3 regions of the Shinella agrisoli genome follow, and region 1 is predicted to be linked to each of the others. Evidence: predicted binding sites of a transcription regulator. Region 1 holds the regulator's gene; each other region holds the start of a gene.

Region 1 (2,263 bases):
TCGAGAAACTCAAGAAGCTCTGGAGCGAGGGCCTGAGCGCGAGCCAGATCGCGGCACAGCTCGGCGGCGTCAGCCGCAACGCGGTCATCGGCAAGGTGCACCGGTTGAACCTGCCGGGCCGGGCCAAGGCCGGCGGCACGCAGAGCGCATCGCGCCCGAAGCGCCCGGCGGCGGCAGCCCCGCGCCCGTCCAACTTCGCGGCCCGCGCCGTCACCGCCCGCACCGTGGCGCGCCCGGCCGGCAACACCATCGCCAAGGAAGAGATCGATTTCGACGCGCAGAGCGACCAGCTTCCGGTTCCGGCCAACGGCAATGCCGTGGTCGTGCCGATGTCGCGCCGGCTGGAACTGACGCAGCTCACCGAGCGCACCTGCAAATGGCCGATCGGCGATCCGCTGAACGACGACTTCCATTTCTGCGGCAACGAGTCCCCGGACAACTCGCCCTATTGCACCTACCACCAGCGCCTCGCCTACCAGCCCTCGGCCGAGCGGCGGCGGATGCGGTGAACAGCACGAGCGTGGACTGAGACGCGGGCCCGGAAGGGCCCGTTTTCGTCTGGGTTGGAGAATAAGGGCGAGGTCAACGCACCGCAAAACGCGAAACAGGCCCCGAAGGGCCCATTCCGTCCTTGGGAGGAAACTTTTCGCCTCAGGCTTCCAGCGAATAGCCGGCGCCGCGGACTGTGCGGATGACGTCCTGCATGTTGGCGAAGTTGAGCGCCTTGCGCAGGCGGCCGACATGCACGTCGACGGTGCGCTCGTCGACATAGATGTCATGGCCCCAGACGCCGTCGAGGAGCTGCGAGCGGGAGAAGACGCGGCCTGGCGAGGTCATCAGGAACTCCAGCAGGCGGAACTCCGTCGGGCCGAGGCGCACTTCGCGGGTGCGGCGGTGGACGCGGTGCGTCTCGCGGTCGAGCTCGATGTCGCCGCAGCGCAGGACCGTCGAGACGACCTCCGGCTTGGCCCGGCGGAGCATGGCGCGCACGCGGGCGACGAGCTCCGGCGTCGAGAAGGGCTTGACCACATAATCGTCCGCGCCGGTGGCAAGGCCGCGGACCCGCTCGCTCTCCTCGCCGCGCGCCGTCAGCATGATGATCGGCAGGCGCTCGGTTTCCGGCCGCTGGCGCAGGCGCCGGCACAGCTCGATGCCGGAAACGCCGGGCAGCATCCAGTCGAGGATGAGCAGGTCCGGCATGCGCTCCTGCAAGCGCATCTCGGCCTCGTCACCGGAGAGGATCGTATCGACCTCGAAGCCTTCGGCCTCGAGATTGTAGCGCAGGAGGACGCTCAGCGCCTCCTCGTCTTCCACGACGGCAATTCTGGGCACCATGGACCTGAACCCTGCTCTCGTTACTCGGAGACGTCGCTGGTGCCGGCGGCAACCACCGACGTCGAGGTATCGTCCTTCGGGCGCTCGCCCTCGGGCTGCGAGCCGGTCGCCATGTAGTAGATGGTTTCGGCGATGTTCGTCGCATGGTCGCCGATGCGCTCGATGTTCTTGGCGCAGAACAGGAGGTGCGTGCAGGGCGTGATGTTGCGCGGATCCTCCATCATGTAGGTCAGGAGCTCGCGGAACAGCGAGGTGTAGATCGCGTCGATCTCGTCGTCGCGCTCGCGGATGGCCTTGGCCTTGTCGACCGAGCGCGTGGCGAAGACGTCGAGCACTTCCTTCAATTGCATCAGGGCGAGCTCGGCAAGGTGCTCGAGGCCGCGGGCGAGCTTGCGCGGCATGCCCGAGCTCTGCACGGCGATGACACGCTTGGCGGTGTTCTTGCCGAGGTCGCCGACGCGCTCCAGCTCGGCCGCGATGCGGATCGCGCCCATGATCTCGCGCAGGTCCGCCGCCATCGGCTGGCGCTTGGCGATGGTGACGATCGCCTTCTCGTTGATCTGGCGCTCGGCATTGTCGAGGATGACGTCTTCCGAGATCACCTTCTGCGCCAGCGCCGCGTCGGTGGTGACGAGGGCGCGGACGGAATCCGACACCATCTGCTCGGCGGTGCCGCCCATTTCGGAGATGCGGCGGGAAAGGTACTTCAGTTCTTCGTCGTAGATCGAGACGATATGGGTCGGCATGGCTTTGTCCTTGCTGCGCGTGGTCAGGAAAACGGGCGTCAGCCGAAGCGGCCCATGATGTAGTCCTGCGTGCGCTGGTCGTCCGGGTTGGTGAACATCTTGTCCGTGTCGTTCTCCTCGACGAGGTTGCCGAGGTGGAACATGGCGGTGCGCTGCGAGACGCGGGCCGCCTGCTGCATCGA
Region 2 (2,263 bases), on a different contig from region 1:
CTGCGCGGCCGGGTGCTGCCGATCGGCGGCCTCAAGGAAAAGCTGCTCGCAGCGCTTCGCGGCGGCATCAAGAAGGTGCTGATCCCGGAAGAGAACGCCAAGGACCTGGCGGACATCCCGGACAACGTAAAGAACAACATGGAGATCATCCCGGTCTCCCGCATGGGCGAGGTGATCGAGCATGCGCTGCTGCGCAAGCCCGAGCCGATCGAGTGGGACGGAACGGCCGGAACGGCCAATGTTCCGACGGTCGAATCGTCCGAGGACGGGCCCGGCGCGGTGGCTCATTGAGCCTTAGCACTTGGTGAAATGCCCTCCATTTTGGTGCGAAACGGCAAAAGACCGGCCCTCGGGCCGGTCTTTTTCGTCGAAAAGAGTGTGTAAACCCCGGATTCTCAGGGGATTGAGACGAAATATTCTTGCGAGGCGAGGGGCGATGCGTATTCTGCCCCCGACTTGTATGAGTCGTTTCAAACCGTAAGAAAGGGGTGGAAACATGAACAAGAATGAACTCGTATCCGCAGTGGCTGAGAAGTCGGGCCTGTCGAAGACGGACGCAGCATCTGCTGTCGACGCCGTTTTCGACACGATCCAGGGCGAACTCAAGAACGGCGGCGACGTTCGTCTCGTCGGTTTCGGCAATTTCTCCGTATCGCGCCGTGAAGCCTCGAAGGGCCGCAACCTTTCGACCGGCGCCGAGATCGAGATCCCGGCACGCAACGTGCCGAAGTTCTCGGCCGGCAAGGGCCTGAAGGACGCCGTCAACGGCTGATCCCATGCCGCCGCATGAACCCGGACCTGTCGGTTTCGGGGGTATCGTGCAGCAGCCTTGACGTTCTGCGGCGCCTTTTCGTCTCACGCGTGGTGCGGGACGGCGCTGGAGGGCAGAGCGGTTATCCACTCCGCCGCCAATCCTGAGTTTCAGGGCAGGGGTCCGGTTCAGCCGGACCCCTTTTTATTTGTGGGCAGGGCCTGCGGTTGCAACCGCATTGTCATCGGGTTGTAACATGGAGGCCTCAGAACCGCCGGGTTCCTTAATACCGGACCCCGGAGGTTTCCATGAAAACCCGTTCGCTCACCGCTGCCCTGGCAGCGGTCCTCGCCGCATCCGTGGCGCCCGCCGCCGGCGCCGAGCCCGTCTTCAACCGCATCGCGTCCTTCGCCGTCGCCGACAACCTGCCGGAAGGCGTGGACAGGGCGACGCCCACCTCGTCCGAGATCATCGCCGCGTCCGAGGACGGCAACACGCTCGTCTATTCCGACAGCCCGCTGAAGGCCATCGGCTTCATCGACATTACCGACGCGAAGGTCCCGAAGGCCGGCGGCATCGTCTCCTTCGACGGCGAGCCCACCTCGGTGGCGGTCGCCGGCGGCAAGGCGCTCGTCGCGGTCAACACGCGCCAGAGCTTCACCGATCCGTCCGGCGTCCTCGCCCAGGTCGATCTCGCCTCCAAAACGGTGGAGGCGACCTGCGACATCGGCGGCCAGCCCGATTCCATCGCGCTCAACAAGGACAAGACGATCGCCGCGATCGCCATCGAGAACGAACGTGACGAGGAGGTCAACGACGGCGCCATCCCGCAGATGCCGGCCGGCGACCTCGTGCTCGTCTCCGTCAAGGACGGCGTCGTCGATTGCGGCTCCCTGAAGCGCGTGGCGCTGACCGGCCTTGCCGAGGTCGCCGGCGAGGATCCGGAGCCGGAATTCGTTTCCTTCAACGACCTCGACGAGATCGCCGTCACGCTGCAGGAAAACAACCATATCGTCATCGTCGACGGCAGGACCGGCGCGGTGAAGAGCCACTTCTCCGCCGGCGCGGTCAGCCTCGACGGCATCGACACGGAGAAGGACGGCGCGCTGACGTTCACCGGCAGGATGGAGGATGTCGCCCGCGAGCCCGACGCCGTGAAGTGGCTGGACGACAACCGCCTCGTCGTCGCCAACGAGGGCGACTGGAAGGGCGGCGCGCGCGGCTTCACCATCTTCGACAAGGCGGGCAAGGTGCTCTACGAGAACGGCGCAGGCCTCGAGCGCGAGATCGCCAAGATCGGCCACTATCCCGACAAGCGCAACAAGAAGGGCATCGAACCGGAAGGCTTGGAAGCGGCGAAGTTCGGCGAGGATACCCTGTTCTTCGTGCTGGCCGAGCGCGCGTCGGTCGTCGGCGTCTACAAGGACACCGGCGCCGAGCCAGAGCTTCTCCAGCTCCTGCCGTCGGGCATCGGCCCCGAAGGCGCGGTCGCCATCCCGAGCCGCAACCTCT
Region 3 (2,263 bases), on a different contig from region 1:
CGACCTTGCCGCCTGACCGGTTTCGGCCTGAAAACGCGATGCCGGGGCTTTATGCCCCGGCATTTTTCGTTTGCAGGGGCAAAAATCTCACTCCATCGTGACTTCCTGTTGAAGCGGCAAGCGCGTATGACGGGCCCGAAAGCCGGCCCTTCCGGCGCTCCATTGGAAATGACCATGCCGAGACCGTACATACCGGAATGTCTGGCGATCCTGCTGACGCTCGGAGCCGGCACCGTTCACGCGCAGGAAGCGGCCGGGCCGAAGGGCGTCGTCGAGCTTTTCACCAGCCAGGGCTGTTCTTCCTGTCCGCCCGCCGACAAGGCGCTGGAGACGCTGGCGCGCGAGGGCAAGGTGGTCGCCCTCTCCTACCACGTCGACTACTGGAACTATCTCGGCTGGACGGATACGCTCGCCTCCAAGGACAACACCGACCGGCAATATGCCTATGCGCGCATGTTCGGCCGCAACGGCGTCTACACGCCCCAGGCCGTGCTGAACGGCCGCGAGCACATCAACGGCGCCGACCTTTCCGGCATCCGCGCCCGCATCGCCTCCATGCCGGGCGAGGGCAAGGGGCTGCGGGTGCCCGTCGATGTCACGGTGCAGAACGACGAGTTGCGCATCCGCGTCGGGCCCGGCGAGGGCAAGGCCAATATCGTCATCGCCTATTTCGAGCGGGAACGCACGATCGACATCGACAAGGGCGAGAACCGCGGCAAGACGGTGAACTACTGGCATGCCGTGACCGACATGGAGACGATCGGCATGTGGGAGGGCAAGGAGACCAACCTGATCCTGCCGGCCGACATGCTGAAGAAGAAAAAGAAATCCGGCGGCTGCGCAGTGCTTCTCCAGCGCATGAAGACCGCCGATACGCCCGGCGCGATACTGGGCGCGACGGTGCTGGCGGGCGGCAAGGCTTCGCGATGACCCCGATGGGCGCGCGGCGGTTCTGAGGCATGTGCAGGAAACCCGAAGGGCTCGGGCGCTTCGGGGAGGTCCGGTCCGGCTTCTTCGAGGGGCTGGGGCTTGAGGGTTCGAAGAAAGACGGACCGGACCGGGACGAAGCTGCCGGCAACGGAATACAAGGCAACTTCGACAGACGCCTGGCGTATCGGTCCGGCTTCCCGCACAAGGCAGCAGGCCGGTACGCGCTGCGACGGGCGGACTCTCTCCTTAAAATTGGGCGTCTGTTTGTCTGAAATGCGGCGAGACGGATTTTTGCAAAAACACGGGACTCGGCCCATCCGCCTTGCTTTTCGGTGCCGCTCAGGCACACTGTCACCGTGCCGTCACAGACGAGGTGCGGAGATTCGATGACCGATCAGCCGGATTTGCAGGCGTCCAATGTCGTGGTCGACCTCAGGGAATACCGCAGCAGCAAGGATCCGCTACCGGTGACCTTCCATCGGCGCGAGCTCGACGCGATCCTCTGGGTCTATGGCCGCATGGTCGGCGAGGGCGAGTGGCGCGACTACGCCATTGACCATATGCGCGACAAGGCGGTCTTCTCCATCTTCAAGCGTTCCGGCGAAATGCCGCTCTACCGCATCGAGAAGAACCCCAGGCTCGCCGCCAAGCAGGGCGCCTACAGCGTCGTCAACCAGCACGGCACGATCCTCAAGCGCGGCCACGAGCTGAACCAGGTGCTGAAGGTGTTCGACAAGGTTCTCCGCCTCGTCGAGACGTGAGGAGAAGCCCTTCCCGGCCGGCTGCTTTCACTTTCAATGGGGGTCATCCTCGGGCTTGACCCGAGGGCCGGCCATGACGGAGGAGAGACCTAACCCATCGTCCCCGGATACTCCGTCGCCGACGGTTCCGTCTGCGCGCCTTCGCCGAGGGCGCGCTGCATGAAGACCGTGTCGAGCCAGCGGCCGTGCTTGAAGCCGGTCGCGGTCAGGCGGCCGCTGTGCGTGAAGCCGGCGGCGGCGTGCACGGCGATGGAGGCCGGGTGCGCCCCGCCGATGACCGCCACCATCTGCCGGAAACCGAGGTCCGTGCAGCGGCGGATCAGCTCCGCCAGGAGCGCCTTGCCGACGCCCTTGCCGCGCGCTTCGGGCGCGAGATAGACCGAGTCCTCGACCAGCCAGCGATAGGCCGGACGGGTGCGGAAGGCCGACGCATAGGCATAGCCGAGGATGAGGCCGGTCTGCTCCACCGCGACGATATAGGGATAGCCCTTGCCGGTGATCGCCTTGAACCGCGATTCCATCTCGTCGAGCGAGGGCGGGTCGATCTCGTAGCTCGCCACCCCGTTCAGCAC

The links. Region 1 encodes PhoB, which activates phosphate uptake and scavenging genes when phosphate is short. Its sites were predicted from a motif close to TGTCATNNANCTGTCAT; they were not measured.
Region 2: ACIIOY_RS14065 (esterase-like activity of phytase family protein) is a predicted target of PhoB. The motif match lies at 991-1,007, and genes of this name have one in related genera.
Region 3: ACIIOY_RS23940 (DUF2794 domain-containing protein) is a predicted target of PhoB. The motif match lies at 1,280-1,296, and genes of this name have one in related genera.

What each region holds. Positions count from the first base shown of each region.
Region 1 is NZ_JBJIEP010000008.1:26,900-29,162, forward strand. Features, by position in the region: gene ACIIOY_RS10270 (GcrA family cell cycle regulator) at 1-509, shown strand, start outside; gene phoB (phosphate regulon transcriptional regulator PhoB) at 652-1,335, opposite strand; gene phoU (phosphate signaling complex protein PhoU) at 1,356-2,081, opposite strand; gene pstB (phosphate ABC transporter ATP-binding protein PstB) at 2,120-2,263, opposite strand, start outside.
Region 2 is NZ_JBJIEP010000011.1:119,701-121,963, forward strand. Features, by position in the region: gene lon (endopeptidase La) at 1-291, shown strand, start outside; gene hupB (DNA-binding protein HupB) at 497-772, shown strand; gene ACIIOY_RS14065 (esterase-like activity of phytase family protein) at 1,060-2,263, shown strand, end outside.
Region 3 is NZ_JBJIEP010000031.1:11,410-13,672, forward strand. Features, by position in the region: gene acnA (aconitate hydratase AcnA) at 1-16, shown strand, start outside; gene ACIIOY_RS23935 (DUF1223 domain-containing protein) at 175-930, shown strand; gene ACIIOY_RS23940 (DUF2794 domain-containing protein) at 1,317-1,691, shown strand; gene ACIIOY_RS23945 (GNAT family N-acetyltransferase) at 1,781-2,263, opposite strand, start outside.